Regions from separate parts of the Bacillus sp. NP247 genome, predicted to be linked through region 2. Evidence: a T-box and tRNA genes for the amino acid it is inferred to sense, from the RefSeq annotation. Region 2 holds a T-box; the other holds one or more tRNA genes.

Region 1 (10,927 bases), 180 kb from region 2:
ATTTATAGTGGATGTATTACAAAATGTAGAACGAGATGTATTTTACATTATTGTAAATGAAGCGGGTGCTAGTGTGTACTCAGCATCTGATGTAGCTCGCGAGGAGTTTCCGAATTTACAGGTTGAAGAAAGAAGTGCTGTTTCAATTGGGAGACGTCTACAAGATCCACTTGCAGAGCTTGTGAAAATTGACCCTAAATCTGTTGGGGTGGGACAATATCAACATGATGTATCTCAAAAGAGATTAAATGAATCATTAACATTTGTAGTAGAGACGGCAGTTAACCGAGTTGGTGTTAATGTAAATACAGCTTCAGTTGCATTGTTGCAATATGTTTCGGGGTTATCAAAAACAGTTGCGAAAAATATTGTAGCTAAGCGTGAGGAAGATGGGAAATTCACGAAGCGAACTGAGTTAAAGAAAATCCCGCGTTTAGGTGCAAAAACATATGAACAATGTATCGGGTTTTTACGTATATTAGAAGGAGCGAATCCATTAGATCGTACAGGGATTCATCCAGAACAATATAAAAATGTTGAATTACTATTAAAGAGCTTAGGGTTATCGAAGAGTGATGTGGGGAAACCAAACTTGCAAAAGAGTTTAGAAGGAGTGGATATTTCTAAATTATCTCAAGAGACGGAGATTGGTGAGCCAACATTAGTTGATATTATGGATGCTTTAATTAGCCCGGAACGAGATATGAGGGATGAGTTGCCAAAGCCACTTTTGAAAAAGGGGATTTTAAAATTAGAAGATTTAAAGCGTGGTATGGAATTGGAGGGAACGATTCGCAATGTTGTTGATTTCGGTGCCTTTGTTGATATTGGTGTGAAGCAAGATGGTTTAGTACATATTTCTAAACTAAGCAAACAATTTGTAAAGCATCCATTAGATATTGTATCCGTGGGACAAATTGTAAAAGTATGGGTAGATGATATTGATACGAAAAAAGGTCGTGTTGCATTGTCAATGTTACCGATTGAATAGTAAGAAGAGAGAGCAGATGAAACTGCTCTTTTTTTTATGAACTGGAAAGTTTAATTGATTATGAGCTTTGATGTATTTTACTATAATAAAACCAGCATTCATTTAGTAACTTGATTTGATACCGGTTTTTTTCGAAATATGCACGTTGCATTTGTTTCTTTAGCCACGTGGGCATAGGAATCCCTCCTTGTTTAATCCTGCTCTCAAGAAAGTAGCTCCTTTTAGTTAAGGTAACTTTGATGAGAGGTTGGTGAGTGGATTTCTAGCAATGCTGCATTTTTAGAAATCACGCTTCTTGAATGAGGATGGGTATATGTACTATTTACTATATGTATAAGAAGGGAGAAAAGTGTAAAAATATTTTTTAGTTTAGGAGGAATGAGAATGGATGAGCAAGAAATTCAAAGGTTAGTGGAAGAGGTATCGTTACAATGCTTTGGAATGCCGTTTTTACATAAAGCGATGTTTAATAGTAGGTTACGTACAACTGGTGGGCGCTATCTATTGAAGAATCATAATATAGAATTGAACTATCGATATTACGAAATGTACGGTAAAGAAGAGTTAGTCGGGATTGTTAAACATGAACTTTGTCATTATCACTTACATATCACAGGAAAAGGGTATAAGCACCGAGATAGAGATTTTCGTGAGTTATTAGAGAAAGTAGGTGCACCACGTTTTTGTAAACGAATGATTAGTGAGGAGGAAACAAAAGTTTATACGTATGAATGTATGGGTTGTTCGTTTCAATATGTAAGAAGACGTCAAATAAATACACAAAGATATGTATGTGGAAAGTGCAAAGGACAACTAAAACTGGTAGTGAAAACATCTTGACAGTGAAAACGCAATCCAGTATATTATAAACATGTCCCGTTTGCGCAAGACGTTGTGAAAAAACTTCTTGACTTACGATGACAATTTTTATAAGATACAAATTGTCTTCATTATTCCGCAGTAGCTCAGTGGTAGAGCTATCGGCTGTTAACCGATCGGTCGTAGGTTCGAGTCCTACCTGCGGAGCCATATACAGAGAAGTACCCAAGTGGCTCAAGGGGCTCCCCTGCTAAGGGAGTAGATCGCTAACGCGGTGCGAGGGTTCGAATCCCTTCTTCTCTGCCATATATATTGGCCCGTTGGTCAAGTGGTTAAGACACCGCCCTTTCACGGCGGTAACACGGGTTCGAATCCCGTACGGGTCACCACTTCGGAGGATTAGCTCAGCTGGGAGAGCACCTGCCTTACAAGCAGGGGGTCGGCGGTTCGATCCCGTCATCCTCCACCATATAAATTATATAAATAATATTATCGCGGGGTGGAGCAGTACGGTAGCTCGTCGGGCTCATAACCCGAAGGTCGCAGGTTCAAATCCTGTCCCCGCAACCAAATGGTCCCGTGGTGTAGTGGTTAACATGCCTGCCTGTCACGCAGGAGATCGCCGGTTCGACCCCGGTCGGGACCGCCATTTTAACTTCTGCTATAGGGCAGTTGTTTTTTATTGGACATTATGGTACAATAACATTTGTCTTTGAAAAGAAGATAACTATTTCGATGGGCTATAGCCAAGCGGTAAGGCAACGGACTTTGACTCCGTCATGCGCTGGTTCGAATCCAGCTAGCCCAGCCATTTACGAGCCATTAGCTCAGTTGGTAGAGCATCTGACTTTTAATCAGAGGGTCGAAGGTTCGAATCCTTCATGGCTCACTTTTGTTTTTTTCGCGCGGTCGTGGCGGAACGGCAGACGCGCTAGGTTGAGGGCCTAGTGGGGGAAACCCCGTGGAGGTTCAAGTCCTCTCGGCCGCATCAAAAAATCTTTTAAAAAAGTACTTGCATTTGAAAATGTAGTATGATAAGATAATTGAGTCGCTAAAATACAACGACGAAAAAACATCATGAATAAGCGCCCGTAGCTCAATTGGATAGAGCGTTTGACTACGGATCAAGAGGTTAGGGGTTCGACTCCTCTCGGGCGCGCCATAACGGGAAGTGGCTCAGCTTGGTAGAGCACCTGGTTTGGGACCAGGGGGTCGCAGGTTCAAATCCTGTCTTCCCGACCACGCGGGTGTAGTTTAGTGGTAAAACAAGAGCCTTCCAAGCTCTGGTCGAGAGTTCGATTCTCTTCACCCGCTTTTAGTTCTTTGAAAACTGAACGAAACAAACAACGTGAACGTCAATTTTTATTTTTAGATGCTAGACAAACTAACTTTATTGGAGAGTTTGATCCTGGCTCAGGATGAACGCTGGCGGCGTGCCTAATACATGCAAGTCGAGCGAATGGATTAAGAGCTTGCTCTTATGAAGTTAGCGGCGGACGGGTGAGTAACACGTGGGTAACCTGCCCATAAGACTGGGATAACTCCGGGAAACCGGGGCTAATACCGGATAATATTTTGAACTGCATGGTTCGAAATTGAAAGGCGGCTTCGGCTGTCACTTATGGATGGACCCGCGTCGCATTAGCTAGTTGGTGAGGTAACGGCTCACCAAGGCAACGATGCGTAGCCGACCTGAGAGGGTGATCGGCCACACTGGGACTGAGACACGGCCCAGACTCCTACGGGAGGCAGCAGTAGGGAATCTTCCGCAATGGACGAAAGTCTGACGGAGCAACGCCGCGTGAGTGATGAAGGCTTTCGGGTCGTAAAACTCTGTTGTTAGGGAAGAACAAGTGCTAGTTGAATAAGCTGGCACCTTGACGGTACCTAACCAGAAAGCCACGGCTAACTACGTGCCAGCAGCCGCGGTAATACGTAGGTGGCAAGCGTTATCCGGAATTATTGGGCGTAAAGCGCGCGCAGGTGGTTTCTTAAGTCTGATGTGAAAGCCCACGGCTCAACCGTGGAGGGTCATTGGAAACTGGGAGACTTGAGTGCAGAAGAGGAAAGTGGAATTCCATGTGTAGCGGTGAAATGCGTAGAGATATGGAGGAACACCAGTGGCGAAGGCGACTTTCTGGTCTGTAACTGACACTGAGGCGCGAAAGCGTGGGGAGCAAACAGGATTAGATACCCTGGTAGTCCACGCCGTAAACGATGAGTGCTAAGTGTTAGAGGGTTTCCGCCCTTTAGTGCTGAAGTTAACGCATTAAGCACTCCGCCTGGGGAGTACGGCCGCAAGGCTGAAACTCAAAGGAATTGACGGGGGCCCGCACAAGCGGTGGAGCATGTGGTTTAATTCGAAGCAACGCGAAGAACCTTACCAGGTCTTGACATCCTCTGAAAACTCTAGAGATAGAGCTTCTCCTTCGGGAGCAGAGTGACAGGTGGTGCATGGTTGTCGTCAGCTCGTGTCGTGAGATGTTGGGTTAAGTCCCGCAACGAGCGCAACCCTTGATCTTAGTTGCCATCATTAAGTTGGGCACTCTAAGGTGACTGCCGGTGACAAACCGGAGGAAGGTGGGGATGACGTCAAATCATCATGCCCCTTATGACCTGGGCTACACACGTGCTACAATGGACGGTACAAAGAGCTGCAAGACCGCGAGGTGGAGCTAATCTCATAAAACCGTTCTCAGTTCGGATTGTAGGCTGCAACTCGCCTACATGAAGCTGGAATCGCTAGTAATCGCGGATCAGCATGCCGCGGTGAATACGTTCCCGGGCCTTGTACACACCGCCCGTCACACCACGAGAGTTTGTAACACCCGAAGTCGGTGGGGTAACCTTTATGGAGCCAGCCGCCTAAGGTGGGACAGATGATTGGGGTGAAGTCGTAACAAGGTAGCCGTATCGGAAGGTGCGGCTGGATCACCTCCTTTCTATGGAGAATTGATGAACGCAGTTCATCAATAAACGTTGACTTGTTTCGTTTCGTTCAGTTTTGAGAGAACTATCTCTCAAGTTTAAATGTATGTTCTTTGAAAACTAGATAACAGTGTAGCTCATATTTTTTTAATTTTAGTTTGGTTAAGTTAGAAAGGGCGCACGGTGGATGCCTTGACATTAGGAGTCGATGAAGGACGGGACTAACGCCGATATGCTTCGGGGAGCTGTAAGTAAGCTTTGATCCGAAGATTTCCGAATGGGGAAACCCACTATACGTAATGGTATGGTATCCTTACCTGAATACATAGGGTATGGAAGACAGACCCAGGGAACTGAAACATCTAAGTACCTGGAGGAAGAGAAAGCAAATGCGATTTCCTGAGTAGCGGCGAGCGAAACGGAATCTAGCCCAAACCAAGAGGCTTGCCTCTTGGGGTTGTAGGACATTCTATACGGAGTTACAAAGGAACGAGGTAGACGAAGCGACCTGGAAAGGTCCGTCACAGAGGGTAACAACCCCGTAGTCGAAACTTCGTTCTCTCTTGAATGTATCCTGAGTACGGCGGAACACGTGAAATTCCGTCGGAATCTGGGAGGACCATCTCCCAAGGCTAAATACTCCCTAGTGATCGATAGTGAACCAGTACCGTGAGGGAAAGGTGAAAAGCACCCCGGAAGGGGAGTGAAAGAGATCCTGAAACCGTGTGCCTACAAATAGTCAGAGCCCGTTAATGGGTGATGGCGTGCCTTTTGTAGAATGAACCGGCGAGTTACGATCCCGTGCGAGGTTAAGCTGAAGAGGCGGAGCCGCAGCGAAAGCGAGTCTGAATAGGGCGTTTAGTACGTGGTCGTAGACCCGAAACCAGGTGATCTACCCATGTCCAGGGTGAAGTTCAGGTAACACTGAATGGAGGCCCGAACCCACGCACGTTGAAAAGTGCGGGGATGAGGTGTGGGTAGCGGAGAAATTCCAATCGAACCTGGAGATAGCTGGTTCTCCCCGAAATAGCTTTAGGGCTAGCCTTAAGTGTAAGAGTCTTGGAGGTAGAGCACTGATTGAACTAGGGGTCCTCATCGGATTACCGAATTCAGTCAAACTCCGAATGCCAATGACTTATCCTTAGGAGTCAGACTGCGAGTGATAAGATCCGTAGTCAAGAGGGAAACAGCCCAGATCGCCAGCTAAGGTCCCAAAGTGTGTATTAAGTGGAAAAGGATGTGGAGTTGCTTAGACAACTAGGATGTTGGCTCAGAAGCAGCCACCATTTAAAGAGTGCGTAATAGCTCACTAGTCGAGTGACTCTGCGCCGAAAATGTACCGGGGCTAAATACACCACCGAAGCTGCGAATTGATACCAATGGTATCAGTGGTAGGGGAGCGTTCTAAGTGCAGTGAAGTCAGACCGGAAGGACTGGTGGAGCGCTTAGAAGTGAGAATGCCGGTATGAGTAGCGAAAGACGGGTGAGAATCCCGTCCACCGAATGCCTAAGGTTTCCTGAGGAAGGCTCGTCCGCTCAGGGTTAGTCAGGACCTAAGCCGAGGCCGACAGGCGTAGGCGATGGACAACAGGTTGATATTCCTGTACCACCTCTTTATCGTTTGAGCAATGGAGGGACGCAGAAGGATAGAAGAAGCGTGCGATTGGTTGTGCACGTCCAAGCAGTTAGGCTGATAAGTAGGCAAATCCGCTTATCGTGAAGGCTGAGCTGTGATGGGGAAGCTCCTTATGGAGCGAAGTCTTTGATTCCCCGCTGCCAAGAAAAGCTTCTAGCGAGATAAAAGGTGCCTGTACCGCAAACCGACACAGGTAGGCGAGGAGAGAATCCTAAGGTGTGCGAGAGAACTCTGGTTAAGGAACTCGGCAAAATGACCCCGTAACTTCGGGAGAAGGGGTGCTTTCTTAACGGAAAGCCGCAGTGAATAGGCCCAAGCGACTGTTTAGCAAAAACACAGGTCTCTGCGAAGCCGTAAGGCGAAGTATAGGGGCTGACACCTGCCCGGTGCTGGAAGGTTAAGGAGAGGGGTTAGCGTAAGCGAAGCTCTGAACTGAAGCCCCAGTAAACGGCGGCCGTAACTATAACGGTCCTAAGGTAGCGAAATTCCTTGTCGGGTAAGTTCCGACCCGCACGAAAGGTGTAACGATTTGGGCACTGTCTCAACCAGAGACTCGGTGAAATTATAGTACCTGTGAAGATGCAGGTTACCCGCGACAGGACGGAAAGACCCCGTGGAGCTTTACTGTAGCCTGATATTGAATTTTGGTACAGTTTGTACAGGATAGGCGGGAGCCATTGAAACCGGAGCGCTAGCTTCGGTGGAGGCGCTGGTGGGATACCGCCCTGACTGTATTGAAATTCTAACCTACGGGTCTTATCGACCCGGGAGACAGTGTCAGGTGGGCAGTTTGACTGGGGCGGTCGCCTCCTAAAGTGTAACGGAGGCGCCCAAAGGTTCCCTCAGAATGGTTGGAAATCATTCGTAGAGTGCAAAGGCATAAGGGAGCTTGACTGCGAGACCTACAAGTCGAGCAGGGACGAAAGTCGGGCTTAGTGATCCGGTGGTTCCGCATGGAAGGGCCATCGCTCAACGGATAAAAGCTACCCCGGGGATAACAGGCTTATCTCCCCCAAGAGTCCACATCGACGGGGAGGTTTGGCACCTCGATGTCGGCTCATCGCATCCTGGGGCTGTAGTCGGTCCCAAGGGTTGGGCTGTTCGCCCATTAAAGCGGTACGCGAGCTGGGTTCAGAACGTCGTGAGACAGTTCGGTCCCTATCCGTCGTGGGCGTAGGAAATTTGAGAGGAGCTGTCCTTAGTACGAGAGGACCGGGATGGACGCACCGCTGGTGTACCAGTTGTTCTGCCAAGGGCATAGCTGGGTAGCTATGTGCGGAAGGGATAAGTGCTGAAAGCATCTAAGCATGAAGCCCCCCTCAAGATGAGATTTCCCATAGCGTAAGCTAGTAAGATCCCTGAAAGATGATCAGGTTGATAGGTTCGAGGTGGAAGCATGGTGACATGTGGAGCTGACGAATACTAATAGATCGAGGACTTAACCATATAATATGAAGCAAATGTTATCTAGTTTTGAAGGAATATACCTTCAATAGTTTGGTGATGATGGCAGAGAGGTCACACCCGTTCCCATACCGAACACGGAAGTTAAGCTCTCTAGCGCCGATGGTAGTTGGGACCTTGTCCCTGTGAGAGTAGGACGTCGCCAAGCTATTTATATCATCGCGGGGTGGAGCAGTACGGTAGCTCGTCGGGCTCATAACCCGAAGGTCGCAGGTTCAAATCCTGTCCCCGCAACCAAATGGTCCCGTGGTGTAGTGGTTAACATGCCTGCCTGTCACGCAGGAGATCGCCGGTTCGACCCCGGTCGGGACCGCCATTTTATATAAAGAAAAGAACGAAACAAGTTGTTTCGTATTTTTTTATTTGTTTTAACAAAAAACTAATAAAGACAGTCAAACTATCCTTAGGAAAACTCCTAAGGACTTTTTTATATATTTAAAACCTGTATAATAAAGAGCAGAGAACTTTGTGAGTAAAGTAGGTGAAGTCTGTGAGTAAATATGAAATAACAACAAAATCTTCCGAAGAAACCCAGCGATTATCAGAAAAATTAGGGGGACTTGTAAAGGTACAAGATGTAATTATTTTAGAAGGTGATCTTGGAGCTGGCAAGACGACTTTTACAAAAGGACTAGCAAAAGGTCTTGGAGTGAAAAGAGTCGTAAATAGTCCTACCTTCAATATTATTAAAGAATATAAAGGAAGATTACCGCTATATCATATGGATGTGTATCGTTTAGCGGAAAGTGAAGAAGATTTAGGATTTGATGAGTATTTCTATGGTGAAGGGATTACAGTAGTAGAATGGGCTCATTTAATAGAAGCATATTTACCGAATGAGAAGTTGCAAATTAGTTTATTCCATGCTGGAGATGATACAAGGAAAATTGTACTCGAGCCAATTGGAGATCGCTATACTAGATTATGTGAGGAGCTATTACAAGATGAAAGTACTAGCAATTGATACTTCAAATTACGTAATGGGTGTATCCCTTATTGAGGAAGGGAACGTGATTGGGGAAATCATTACAAATTTAACAAAAAACCATTCTGTACGTCTTATGCCAGCTGTAGAGAAACTGTTAAAAGAATGCGGTGTAAAACCGAAAGAATTGACTAAAATTGTTGTAGCAGCTGGACCAGGATCATATACAGGTGTTCGTATAGGTGTGACAGCTGCAAAAACATTAGCTTGGTCACTTCAAATACCAATTGTAGGTGTATCAAGTTTAGAAGTGGTGGCTGCAAATGGTACTAATTTTAATGGACTAATTTGTCCTTTATTTGATGGCCGACGTGGTCAAATTTATACGGGGTTATATACATATGAAGGAGAGCATATAACTTCAATAGAAGAAGACCGAATTATTCTTATTGTTGACTGGTTGCAAATGTTAAAAGATAAAGAACAGCCTGTTTTATTTATTGGTAACGATGTTAAATTGCATAAAGAAACAATTGTAGAATATTTAGGTGATCAAGCTGTATTTGCTCCGTTCACTAAGAATAACCCAAGACCAAGTGAATTAGCATTTTTAGGATTACAAAAAGAAGAACAAGACGTGCATACGTTTGTTCCTAGCTATCTTCGTTTAGCTGAAGCTGAAACAAAATGGTTAGAAAGTCAAAAACAATAGGGGCCTACAGAAGATGGATATGATATTTAGAAAGATGGCACTCAATGATATTGCTCAAATTGTAGCTATTGAAGAAGCATCTTTTTCAACCCCTTGGACTGCAGATGCCTTTCACCGTGAATTAGAGGTGAATGAACATGCACATTATGTCGTGCTAGAAAAAGATGGTCTCGTAATTGGATATTGTGGATTGTGGATAATTCTTGATGAATCACATGTAACAAATATAGCTATCCTGCCAGAATACAGAGGTCAAAAGCTAGGGGATGCCTTATTGAAAGAAGTCATTTCCGATGCGAAAGGGTTAGGAGTAAAAACAATGACACTTGAAGTACGCGTGTCAAATGAAGTAGCAAAGCAGTTATACAGAAAATACGGATTTCAAAATGGTGGGATTCGTAAACGATACTATGCAGACAATCAGGAAGATGGTCTTGTAATGTGGGTGAATATATAATGGAAAAAAATACGATTATACTTGGTATTGAAACAAGCTGTGATGAAACAGCTGTAGCGGTTGTTAAAAATGGAACGGAAATCATTGCGAATGTCGTTGCATCACAAATTGAAAGTCATAAGCGTTTTGGCGGAGTTGTACCAGAGATTGCATCCCGTCATCATGTAGAAGAAATCACAGTTGTGTTAGAAGAAGCTTTAAAAGAAGCGAATATCACTTTTGATGATATTGATGCAATTGCTGTAACAGAAGGACCAGGTTTAGTTGGAGCACTTTTAATAGGTGTAAATGCAGCGAAAGCTGTGGCTTTTGCTCATGATATCCCTCTAGTTGGTGTTCATCATATTGCTGGTCATATTTATGCGAACCGTTTAGTAAAAGAAGTACAATTCCCGTTACTATCGCTAGTTGTATCCGGTGGGCATACGGAGCTTGTTTATATGAAAGAACATGGTTCATTTGAAGTGATTGGTGAAACGCGAGATGATGCTGCAGGAGAAGCTTACGATAAAGTAGCTCGTACATTATCAATGCCTTATCCAGGTGGTCCTCATATCGATCGTCTTGCGCATGAAGGAAAACCAACAATTGATTTGCCTCGTGCATGGTTAGAACCTGATTCGTATGATTTCAGCTTTAGTGGATTGAAATCAGCAGTTATCAACACTGTGCATAACGCAAAACAACGCGGTATAGAAATTGCACCAGAAGATTTAGCAGCAAGTTTCCAAGAAAGTGTAATAGATGTACTTGTAACGAAAGCGTCTCGTGCAGCAGAAGCTTATAATGTAAAACAAGTGCTTCTTGCTGGTGGAGTAGCTGCTAATAAAGGGCTTCGTGCACGTTTAGAAGTAGAATTTGCACAAAAAGAAAATATAGAGCTAATTATTCCTCCGCTATCTTTATGCACAGATAATGCAGCGATGATTGCAGCTGCAGGTACAATTGCATACGAACAAGGAAAACGCGCTACATTAGCTTTAAATGCAAACCCA
Region 2 (10,927 bases):
TTTTGAGTAATAGGTCCACCAAGCAATTCTTTTACTAACGTATCAAGTAATTTTGGTCCACTACAACTATATTTTGGACTTGTACGGCAATCCCCGCTTAGTTCCCAAAACATTGCGCCACTTAAACCTTTTGTCTTTATATAGTCTGTTTTATATTTCATAGATTCGTTGTCATCATAGCTAATAAGCGTGCCTGTAGTCGCATTATATAAATAAGGTACTTTCGCTACATCGTTCCAGTAGCGAACAAAACCATTTTTATTAACATAATTAGCTGCTAAATCACCATAATCGTACACACCTGTGTCACCGGTAGAATAATCATCCCAAGTACCTTTAGAAGCGAGCTTTCCATCACTACCTGGTTTACAAGGTTGGTATTGCCCATTATTTTCTTTTCCGCAACTTTTCCATCCGCGTCCGTAAAAAGGTACACCTAATACGAGTTTATCCGCTGGAACCCCTTCATTTGTATAAATGTCTATCGCACCATCTACGTAAAATTTCGTATCCGCTGCTGGGTCATTTGGATCCTTGTATAGAGCTGCATTATGGTTAGAAGTAGCTTCCCATCCACCGTGGAAATCATATGTCATAATATTAATCCAATCCAGTATTTGAGAGATTTTCTTTAGCTCTGTATGATCAGCATAACGTTGGCTTGCACCTGACGCGATTGTTAGTAAATATTGTTTACCATCTTCTGCGCCAGCTTTAGTTAATGCATTTCGAACATCTTGAAGGAGTAGGGTGAAGTTTTGCTTATCTTCAGGACGATAACTACCACCAGGAATCGTTTCAACGCCCGGATATTCCCAGTCTAAATCAACGCCGTCAAATCCATATTCGCGAAGAAAAGCTACCGTAGATTCAGAGAATACTTTTCTTGTTTTTTCATCAGCGGCCATATCAGAAAAGCGGTTAGACCAAGTCCAGCCACCAACGGAAATAATTGTTTTTAAGTGAGGATACTTAGCTTTTAATCGTTTCAGTTCTCCGAAATTTCCGCAGCGGGCGTATTTATCACAATCTTCCCAAGTTGTACCCGATCCCGGATAAGATTTTGTGACATCAGCCCATGGTTCACCGAGTACGAGAGTACCATTAGGGACCTCTTTATTTTGCAGTGGTACACCAGATTCTTTACAGTTCCACGTTTGTTTATTTGGATTATCGGGGTGAGTAGAAGGATTTCCATGTTTTCCATTCCAGCAAATATCAGCGAAAGCATAGTTTAAATGAGTTAGCTTTGATGCATCAATGTCTGAAACCTGATAATTACGTCCGTAAATGCCCCATGAAGGAAAATACCCAACAATTTTTTGACCTTGCTTTGGTGAATTTGCTAATGCGAGATTTGGAGTAATAAAGTTTGTGAGAAAAAGAGGTAAGAAGAGCAGTAGGGATAGTAATAGCAGTGTGAATTTTTTTGATTTCATAGTCATTTCTCCTTTCAAAATAAAAGATATATTTAAAGGCATACGCCAATAAATCAAAATGGATCTAGAGGTATGAAACGTCTAGATAAAAATGATCAGACATCACGAAGTCTATACAAGGGAGCTGGGGTGATTAAATCGTAGCAAATGTAAGATTTAGTGTAAACGCTTTATTTGATTCAAAAAGATTTTCTCAATATTAAATGGCTCTAATACAGACTACACATGAAAATAAAATATTGATTAGGGAGGAAAAGGCTCCTTGTAATTAAATTTGAGAAAAAATTGTATGAAGTCAATTTGTAATAGCGTAGCAAGATGAGAAAATATCATGTAAAATAATAGTAAAAATATGTAAAGGAGGGGATGGTGTGGATGTGTTTTTGAACATTGCTGAGGAAAAAATTCGTCAAGCGATACGGAATGGTGATCTTGATAATATTCCGGGACAAGGAAAACCACTACAATTAGAAGATCTTTCAATGGTACCTCCAGAATTAAGAATGAGTTATAAAATCTTGAAAAATGCAGGCATGATTCCACCAGAAATGGAATTGCAAAAAGATATATTGAAAATAGAGGATTTAATCGCTTGTTGTTATGATGAAGCAGAGAGAAAAAAATTACAAGAAGAGTTAACAGCAAAAACGCTGCGTTTTCAGCAAGTAATGGAAAAGAGGAAAATTAAAGATAGTTCAGCTTTTCGTATGTATCAGGAGAAAGTATTTCGTAAATTACGCTAAGAGGGAATAAGATGAATAAATTTGAAACGATAGAAGAATTAGCGACACATATTGAAGAACAACAATTAGTACTTCTGTTTATTAAAACGGAGAATTGTGGTGTTTGTGATGTTATGCTAAGAAAAGTAAATTGCGTATTAGAGAATTATGATTACGTAGAGAAAGTAGAAATATTACTACAAGACATGCAAGGGATTGCGGGGCGTTATGCAGTATTTACAGGGCCAACAGTTTTATTATTTTATAATGGAAAAGAGATCCTACGTGAATCGCGCTTCATTTCATTTGAAAATCTAGAGAGAACCATTCAATTATTCGAGAATTAAGGGAGGCTTTTATATGGAATTTATTATTGTCATACTATTATTTGTTGTAGTTGGAACAATCGTAACAGCAGTTCGATTAAACAAAAAGAAGGTAAACCTGACGAAACAAAATAACATTCATAATTCATCTAACAGTTCATCACCATTATTTTTCTTTGCTGGATCTGATAATGATAGCTCGCACGATGGAGGTTCACATGATTGCGGAGGTTCTTTTGGTGGAGATAGTGGAGGTAGCTGCGGTGGTGGAGGTGGCGGTGATTGATGAGAATGCGCCCTATAGGGGCGTATTTCTTTTTAAACAAACGTTTGATTAGTTGGCTTACATATGCATAAAAACAGTTAAACAAACGTTTGATTAAATGTTTTTAACATGCTAAGGGGAATGGAAATGAAAAGGGAACCGAAAGTGAAAAATAAGGGGAAAGTAGTGTTGTTTTTATTAGCTGCGGGAGGCGTATTTCTTGTTAAATTAGGATTTTAAATTGGAATAATACATACGATTCGAACGTGGTTTGAAAGTACGTTTTCTTAAATAAGGAGTATAGCCTCTTGCGATAGAGGTTTTTTATTTGTTATTATTAGACTGAACGGTCGGTTTAAAGAGGTGTGAATATGAGAAGAAGCGCAGAAGAGATAAAGAAAGAAATTGCATATAAAGCAGAAAGTCTGTTTTCACAGAAGGGCTATGCAGCCACATCTATGGAAGAGATTTGTGAAATTACAGAGCGAAGTAAAGGAAGCATTTATTATCACTTTAAAAGTAAAGAAGAATTATTTTTATTTGTAGTAAAACAGCATACGTATGATTGGCTTGAAAAATGGAATGAAAAAGAGAAGTTGTATAGTACGAGTACTGAAAAACTATATGGTCTCGCGGAATATTATGTAGAGGACATACAGCAACCAATTTCAAATGCAATAGAGGAATTCTCTATGAGCCAAGTTGTAAGTAAAGAGATTCTGGATGAACTGTTAGCTTTAACTAGAGAATCATATGTTATGTTTGAGAACTTAATTGAAGCAGGCATACAGTCTGGAGAGTTTCGTGAAGATAATACGCGCGATCTTATGTATATTGTGAATGGATTATTATCGGGGCTTGGAGTACTTTACTACGAGTTAGATCATAAAGAGCTGAAACGTATTTATAAAAAGGCAATAGATGTATTGTTAAAAGGAATGGCAGCTGAATAATAAGTCAGCAGCTTTTCTTACAAAATAAATTAGACCGAACGGTCGGTTTATAAAGGAGGAATGAAAATGAACGCTTTATTTAAAAACCGAGCATTTATGCTCGTTATGGCATCTGATATTTTACAACAATTTGCAATTTGGATCAGAAATATGGCTCTTTTATATTTCATAATGGAGCGAACGAATAATGATCCGGTTTCTGTTTCTTTATTATCAGTTATGGAATATGCACCTATCTTTATTTTCTCGTTTATTGGTGGTGCGCTAGCTGATCGCTGGAATCCGAAAAGAACAATGGTTGCTGGGGATGTGTTAAGTGTACTGTCTATTATAGGAATTGTCTTGTTGTTAAAGCTGGATTATTGGCAGGCTATATTTTTTGCAACACTCATTTCCGCGATTGTAGGTCAGTTTTCTCAGCCATCATCTTCGCGTATATTTAAGCGCTATGTAAAGGAAGAACAGGTGGCAAATGCGATTGCATTTAACCAAACATTACAGTCATTATTTATGATTTTTGGACCAGTGGTAGGATCGCTTGTGTATACACAACTTGGTTTATTTACGTCACTATATAGCTTAATCATTTTATTTTTGTTATCTGCTATCGCTCTTTCATTTTTACCAAAATGGGTTGAACAAGAGCAAGTAGCGAGAGATTCATTAAAAAATGATATAAAAGAGGGTTGGAAGTACGTTCTTCATACGAAAAATTTACGCATGATTACGATCACTTTCACCATTATGGGATTAGCAGTTGGACTAACAAATCCGTTAGAGGTGTTTCTTGTAATAGAACGGCTTGGAATGGAAAAAGAAGCAGTTCAATATTTAGCCGCAGCTGATGGAATAGGTATGTTAATCGGTGGTATTGTTGCTGCAGTTTTCGCTTCAAAAGTGAATCCGAAAAAGATGTTTGTATTCGGTATGAGCATATTAGCGATGTCATTTTTAGTAGAAGGGCTATCTACATCATTTTGGATTACTAGTTTCATGAGGTTTGGAACAGGTATTTGTTTAGCTTGTGTTAATATCGTTGTCGGTACGCTTATGATTCAGCTTGTACCAGAAAACATGATTGGAAGAGTAAATGGAACAATTTTACCATTATTTATGGGTGCTATGTTAATCGGAACATCGCTAGCTGGAGGATTGAAGGAAATGACTTCACTAGTTATTGTATTTTGTATAGCGACGTCACTTATTTTATTGGCAATAGGGCCAGTTCTACGTATGCAAATAAAAAAAGAAGAGCTTGCTAATAAAGAGGAACTGACGAATTCGTTAGCTTCAAAATAAACATTGTAAGGAAGCGGAATTGCTCCCTATTTTTGTGGCGATCTTTTGACAATGAAATGTACCGACTATATACTAATATTGTAAAAACGATTTTACATGTTAGGAGAAAAGATGTGAAAAATCAAATTTATGAATTACGCACTGAAAATAATATTTCACAAGGTGCATTAGCTGATAAGTGTAAAGTTTCAAGACAGACGATAAATGCAATTGAGAATAATAAATATGATCCAAGCTTAGCATTAGCCTTTCGTTTAGCGGAAGTATTAGGAACAACTGTGGATAAACTATTTTTGTATAAGATGTAGCGTCTTTAATTGTGGGACGCTATCGATAAAAGTAAAGAAAAGATCCTCTTCTTATGTGAAGAGGATCTTTTTCTTATATTGTTTTAGTTTTCGGATTAGGTGGTGTAACGGACGTATTATTTTCGGGTACTCTAGTTAATAAGAATCCACCGATAATAAATAAGACAATAATACTAAGGACACCAGCGTTTGTTTTTCCTGTTAATTGTGTTGTGACACCAACTAATACTGGACCCATAATTGCTGCGAATTTACCAAAGATATTATAAAATCCGAAGAATTCATTTGCAGATTCTTTCGGTACTAGTTTTGCGAAATATGAACGGCTAAGTGCTTGAATACCACCTTGAGAAGTGGCAACTAGCATTGCTAAAATCCAGAAATCAAGTGTCGTTTTTAAGAAATAAGCATATGTGCAGATAATGATATAAATAATAATACCGACATATAGCATTTTTTTACCGGTAAATGTTTCCGATAGTTTTCCATATAATAAAGCGAATGGACAAGCGACAATTTGTGTTACAAATAAGATGACTAATAGATTAGTTGCACTAATACCGAGATCTGTTCCGTAAGCAGTAGACATAGTGATAATTGTATCTACCCCGTCAATGTAGAAAAAGTAAGCTATTAGGAACATAAATACAGTTTTATATTCTTTAATATTTTTAAAAGTATTAGCAAGGCGCTTGAAGCTCATTGCAATTGGTCTTGGATGGCGTTCAATATAGTGTGTTTGCTCTACATTTTTTAGCATTGGAATTGTAAATAATCCCCACCAAAGAGCTGTGATTGCAAAGGAAATTTGACTAGCAATGCCGACTGATAAGGGGATAGTTCCTTTTTGAGCAAGAATAATAAGAGCAATACAACCGATAAAAGGAATTGTGCTCCCAATATAACCTAATGCAAAGCCTCTTGTAGAAATTCGGTCCATTCTATCTCCAGATGTAACATCTATTAAAAATGCATCATAAAAAATATTTGCTCCAGCAAAGCCAACTAATGCGAGCATATAGCATCCTAGTAATAAGTACCACTGAGATGTTGGAACAACTGCTAGCATACTTGTAAATACGATACCAAGCCCAAAGAAGAATGTGAAAAATCGTTTTTTAAATCCTTTATAATCAGCAACTGTACCGAGAATAGGAGCGAGTATAGAAATTAAAAGTGTAGCGAACGAGTTTGCATATCCCCAATAGGCTGTTGAAGTTGCACCAGATAATCCAGCTTCTTTTGCAGCTGCTTTAAAGTAAATTGGAAATAATGCAGTTGTAATGACGAGCGAATATACCGAGTTTGCCCAATCATATAATATCCAGCTTTTTTCTTGTCTGGACATTTTTTTCATATAATGTTCCCCCTTAAATTTGTTCTACTATCAGTGTACAAAAATAAAAATTGTAAAAAGAGAAACAGTGATGATTTTTACATAACTTTTACATATATACACAGTTCTTTACAATTGAAGTAAATCCTCTACAATTGCTCCGTCTGTTTCACCTAAGTGCAAACCGAGTAACCTAGCAATAGTGGGACCTTCATCAATCAGTCTCATATACGGGATTGTAACGCCACTTTGAATGCCTTTCCCAGCAGCCATAAAAATTGTTTCATAGTTAGGTTTTGTTGGGGAATATCCGTGTGTTCCAAATGTATATTTCTTACTAGAAGTAACATCCTTTTTAGTAATTTCTTTTATGAAATCACCTGTATAATTTTCAATGAAGTAATAACCTTCCATGGCTTCTAGCATAAACAAGCAATTACCATCAGCACCACGTTCTTTTGCATCTTCATCGTGCAGAATAAATTCAATTCCATTTTGTTTATCCTGAAGAAGCCCTTCAAGAAGAAGTTGAATCTCTTTAATCGTTTCAGTATCATTTTTATCTTTTACATGTACGTAGGCAGATCCATCACAGCTTTGGCAATAAGCTTTCCAATCTAGTAACTTTCCACTTTTATTTACGGATATAAGTCCTTTTTGACGGAATAGGACATTTAATTGGATTGCTTTGTTTTCACTTAAAGCGCTATGGTCGCCAAGTGCAATAATTGTACTTTCTTCGTATATCCCGCTTTCTTTTAATTCATGAATAATTTTTCCAAGGCGTTCGTCGTGTCTATGGATTGCAGCTACTGTTTCCTCGGACTCGAAGCCATGGTAATGTCTTTGAGTGTCTAAATCAGTAAAATGTACAAACATAACATTAGGCTTTTTCGTCTGAATTGTATGTACGGCAGAAGCAAGGACGAAATCATCAAGCTCAGGCTGTGACAATCCATTTCGTATATGGCCGAAGCGACGATTTAAATCTAATTGATATAGCGGGCTACCGCTAAATAATGAAACTAAAATTTGATTTTGCCACGGTCTATTTGGAAAAATTTCTGGTAAATTGTAATCGATATTTGCTCTTCCAGTAACAGGCCATAGAAGGGCTGCTGTCGTTAAATTTGCTTTGCGTGCTTCATCATATAAAGTTGTTCCTTTAATGGACTTTCGATACCAATGCCAATCTGGTGACTCACGTCCTGGTTGAAGTAATGTATTGCTGACAACGCCATGCTTATTAGGATAATTACCGGTTACGATTGTTGAGTGGCTTGGATATGTTACAGAAGGATAAATTGGCTCCACTTTTTTCGCAATCGCGCCCCTTTTTATTAAAGTTTGGAAATTAGGTAGTTTTTGTAATATAGGAAAATCTAAAGCTGATAAGCAGTCGAAAGATAAAATAATGACGTGATTTGTTAATGCTTTATCCATAAAGTTTCCCTCCTGATTATATAAAACCTATTCTTATATATTGCTATTAATACCTGGTAATAAAAAAGTATTTCTGAATAAAATTTTATTGTTTATTTTCAGAAAAATTAAACATATAATAAGTATAAGGGAATGAATGGAAGGAGGGAATACTATGGATTGGCTAGATGGATTTGGTATCTTTTACATCATTGGTGGGGTCACGATTCTCCTTGTATTTTTTATGTCATATTTACTAAAGAAACGTTTTCCAGACAAACAGTTTGATATTATATTTGCACTTAGTTTAGTACTTCTTTGTTTAGCTTTCTTTCCTGTAACAATGATCGCTATTGGTGGATGGGAAGGAATGGGATACGGGTTTATTTGTTTCTTCGTTTTAATTGGTACACTAATTGGTATGGTGGCTCATCAACTTGTAAAAATAGTTCGGAAAAGTTATGTATAAAGCAGTAATAATTGAAAAGAATGTATAAAAATAAGAAAATTCTAACTTGTTTTGAAATGAAATTTATATTATGATATTCAACAAATTTATTTCGTTATAACGATGAAAAAGGACTAGTACATGTCTTACCTTTTTGCAGAGAGAGAATCCTTTTGGCTGGAAGATTCTTAAAAGACGATATGGAACCTACCTTTGAGTTCTGCATATGCAGCGGGAAATTCCCGTTATCAAAAAGAGAGCATACTCAATTTTTTTGTGTATGAATCAGGGTGGTAACGCCGACAAAGCTCGGTCCCTATTTAGGGGCGCGGGCTTTTTTGTATTTTCTAGAAGGAGGAAGAATGACTATGGTAAAAGAACAAGTACAAGCCATTACGAAGATGGAAGAAGACTTTGCTCAGTGGTATACCGATATTGTAAAAAAAGCGGAGCTTGTTGATTATTCAAGTGTGAAAGGTTGTATGATTTTACGTCCATACGGTTATGCATTATGGGAAAATATGCAGAAAGTGATGGATGAAAAATTAAAAGAATCTGGTCATGAAAATGTGTACATGCCAATGTTTATTCCAGAGAGTTTATTACAAAAAGAGAAAGATCATGTTGAAGGATTTGCTCCTGAAGTAGCATGGGTTACTCATGGTGGGGATGAAAAGTTAGCGGAAAGGCTTTGTGTACGCCCTACATCTGAAACTTTGTTCTGTGAGCATTTTTCAAAAATTGTTCAATCATATAATGATTTACCAAAGTTATATAACCAGTGGTGTTCAGTAGTTCGTTGGGAGAAGACGACGAGACCATTCCTTCGTACAACTGAATTTTTATGGCAAGAAGGTCATACGATTCATGAAACGGCAGAAGAATCTCAAATTGAAACATTAAATATTTTAAATCTATATGCTGCTTTTTGTGAAGAGTATTTAGCGATTCCGGTTATTAAAGGGCAAAAAACAGAAAAAGAAAAGTTTGCAGGAGCGGAGGCAACTTATACGATTGAAAGTTTAATGCATGATGGAAAAGCACTTCAAACAGGAACATCTCATAACTTTGGAACGAACTTCTCAGAAGCGTTTGATATTAAGTTTTTAGATCGTAATGGTAAGTGGCAATACGTACACCAAACATCTTGGGGTGTATCAACAAGAATGATAGGTGGACTTATTATGGTTCATAGCGATAATAACGGACTTGTAATGCCGCCAAAAGTTGCACCATTACAAGTTGTTATTGTACCTATTGCTCAGCATAAAGAAGGTGTGTTAGAAAAAGCAACAGAGTTACAAGGACGTATTCAGAAGGTTGCGCGTGTAAAAATAGATGCTAGCAATAAAACACCGGGCTGGAAATTTAATGAGTATGAAATGAAGGGAATTCCGATTCGATTAGAAGTTGGTCCAAAGGATATTGAAAAGAATCAAGTTGTACTTGTAAGAAGAGATACGAAAGAAAAAGAATTTATATCAATGGATCAATTAGAAGAACGCATTCCATCATTACTTGAGGAAATTCATCATTCTTTATTTAATAAAGCAAAAGTATTTCGCGATGAGAATACGTATAGTGTGACGAATTTCGAAGAGATGAAGAAAGCAGCTGATGAAAAGCAAGGATTTATTAAGGCGATGTGGTGTGGAGAACTAGCTTGTGAAGAGAAACTAAAAGAAGAAGTTGGAGTATCTTCACGCTGTATGCCTTTTGAACAAGAACATTTAGCTGGCGAATGTATTTGCTGTAGTAAAGAAGCAAAGCACATGGTCTATTGGGGAAAAGCGTATTAATACTCTTTCTGATAGATGCCAAAAGGACTTTGGGTTGCATAATAAACTGCAATCCAAAGTCCTTTTTAGTTTTATATTGGTTTCATGTATTTTTTAGATGGAAGGATGTTGGTCTTTATTTTGCATTTTTACGGCGAATAAACAATAACATACCAATTAGGAATGTTGAAAGTCCCATTAAAATAGATGCAGGATAATGCGCTGCAGTATTAGGTAACTTATCACCTTGTTTTGTCGCATTATCTTTTACGTTACCACCTTGTGAACTGCTATCGCCTTTAACTCGATTGCCCTCTTGAGAGCCTTTTCCATCTTGCGAACTACTATCGCCCTTAACTCGATTACCATCAGAGCCGTTGCCACCAGAGCCATGTCCGCCAGAACCGTTGCCACCAGAACCACTGCCATCAGAGCCGTTGCCACCAGAGCCATGTCCGCCAGAACCGTTGCCACCAGAACCACTGCCATCAGAGCCGTTGCCACCAGAGCCATGTCCACCAGAACCGTTGCCACCAGAACTAGAACCACTACCGCCAGAGCCGTTGCCACCAGAGCCATGTCCGCCAGAACCACTGCCGCCAGAACCGTTGCCACCAGAACCACTGCCATC

The links. A T-box is a leader RNA that pairs with one kind of tRNA and senses whether it is charged. The one in region 2 lies ahead of proS (proline--tRNA ligase), so its partner is inferred to be a tRNA-Pro.
Region 1: it has a tRNA-Pro gene. The T-box ahead of proS (proline--tRNA ligase) is inferred to sense a tRNA for this amino acid. The anticodon was not compared.

What each region holds. Positions count from the first base shown of each region.
Region 1 is NZ_CP076653.1:2,921,859-2,932,785, forward strand. It holds gene KPL75_RS15455 (Tex family protein) at 1-991, shown strand, start outside; gene cmpA (cortex morphogenetic protein CmpA) at 1,050-1,166, opposite strand; gene KPL75_RS15465 (SprT family protein) at 1,376-1,831, shown strand; tRNA gene KPL75_RS15470 (tRNA-Asn) at 1,946-2,020, shown strand; tRNA gene KPL75_RS15475 (tRNA-Ser) at 2,026-2,116, shown strand; tRNA gene KPL75_RS15480 (tRNA-Glu) at 2,125-2,199, shown strand; tRNA gene KPL75_RS15485 (tRNA-Val) at 2,204-2,279, shown strand; tRNA gene KPL75_RS15490 (tRNA-Met) at 2,304-2,380, shown strand; tRNA gene KPL75_RS15495 (tRNA-Asp) at 2,384-2,459, shown strand; tRNA gene KPL75_RS15500 (tRNA-Gln) at 2,547-2,621, shown strand; tRNA gene KPL75_RS15505 (tRNA-Lys) at 2,627-2,699, shown strand; tRNA gene KPL75_RS15510 (tRNA-Leu) at 2,716-2,798, shown strand; tRNA gene KPL75_RS15515 (tRNA-Arg) at 2,896-2,972, shown strand; tRNA gene KPL75_RS15520 (tRNA-Pro) at 2,976-3,052, shown strand; tRNA gene KPL75_RS15525 (tRNA-Gly) at 3,054-3,124, shown strand; rRNA gene KPL75_RS15530 (16S ribosomal RNA) at 3,201-4,752, shown strand; rRNA gene KPL75_RS15535 (23S ribosomal RNA) at 4,899-7,820, shown strand; rRNA gene rrf (5S ribosomal RNA) at 7,871-7,986, shown strand; tRNA gene KPL75_RS15545 (tRNA-Met) at 7,999-8,075, shown strand; tRNA gene KPL75_RS15550 (tRNA-Asp) at 8,079-8,154, shown strand; gene tsaE (tRNA (adenosine(37)-N6)-threonylcarbamoyltransferase complex ATPase subunit type 1 TsaE) at 8,329-8,802, shown strand; gene tsaB (tRNA (adenosine(37)-N6)-threonylcarbamoyltransferase complex dimerization subunit type 1 TsaB) at 8,783-9,475, shown strand; gene rimI (ribosomal protein S18-alanine N-acetyltransferase) at 9,489-9,932, shown strand; gene tsaD (tRNA (adenosine(37)-N6)-threonylcarbamoyltransferase complex transferase subunit TsaD) at 9,932-10,927, shown strand, end outside.
Region 2 is NZ_CP076653.1:3,104,206-3,115,132, forward strand. It holds gene KPL75_RS16290 (glycosyl hydrolase family 18 protein) at 1-1,439, opposite strand, end outside; gene KPL75_RS16295 (DnaJ family domain-containing protein) at 1,811-2,182, shown strand; gene KPL75_RS16300 (thioredoxin family protein) at 2,194-2,508, shown strand; gene KPL75_RS16305 (hypothetical protein) at 2,522-2,773, shown strand; partial or broken gene KPL75_RS27430 (histidine kinase) at 2,900-2,989, shown strand; gene KPL75_RS16310 (TetR/AcrR family transcriptional regulator) at 3,124-3,705, shown strand; gene KPL75_RS16315 (MFS transporter) at 3,772-5,004, shown strand; gene KPL75_RS16320 (helix-turn-helix transcriptional regulator) at 5,061-5,312, shown strand; gene KPL75_RS16325 (MFS transporter) at 5,386-6,669, opposite strand; gene KPL75_RS16330 (alkaline phosphatase family protein) at 6,778-8,091, opposite strand; gene KPL75_RS16335 (YesK-like family protein) at 8,246-8,539, shown strand; T-box leader at 8,633-8,839, shown strand; gene proS (proline--tRNA ligase) at 8,887-10,317, shown strand; gene KPL75_RS16345 (cell wall anchor protein) at 10,433-10,927, opposite strand, start outside.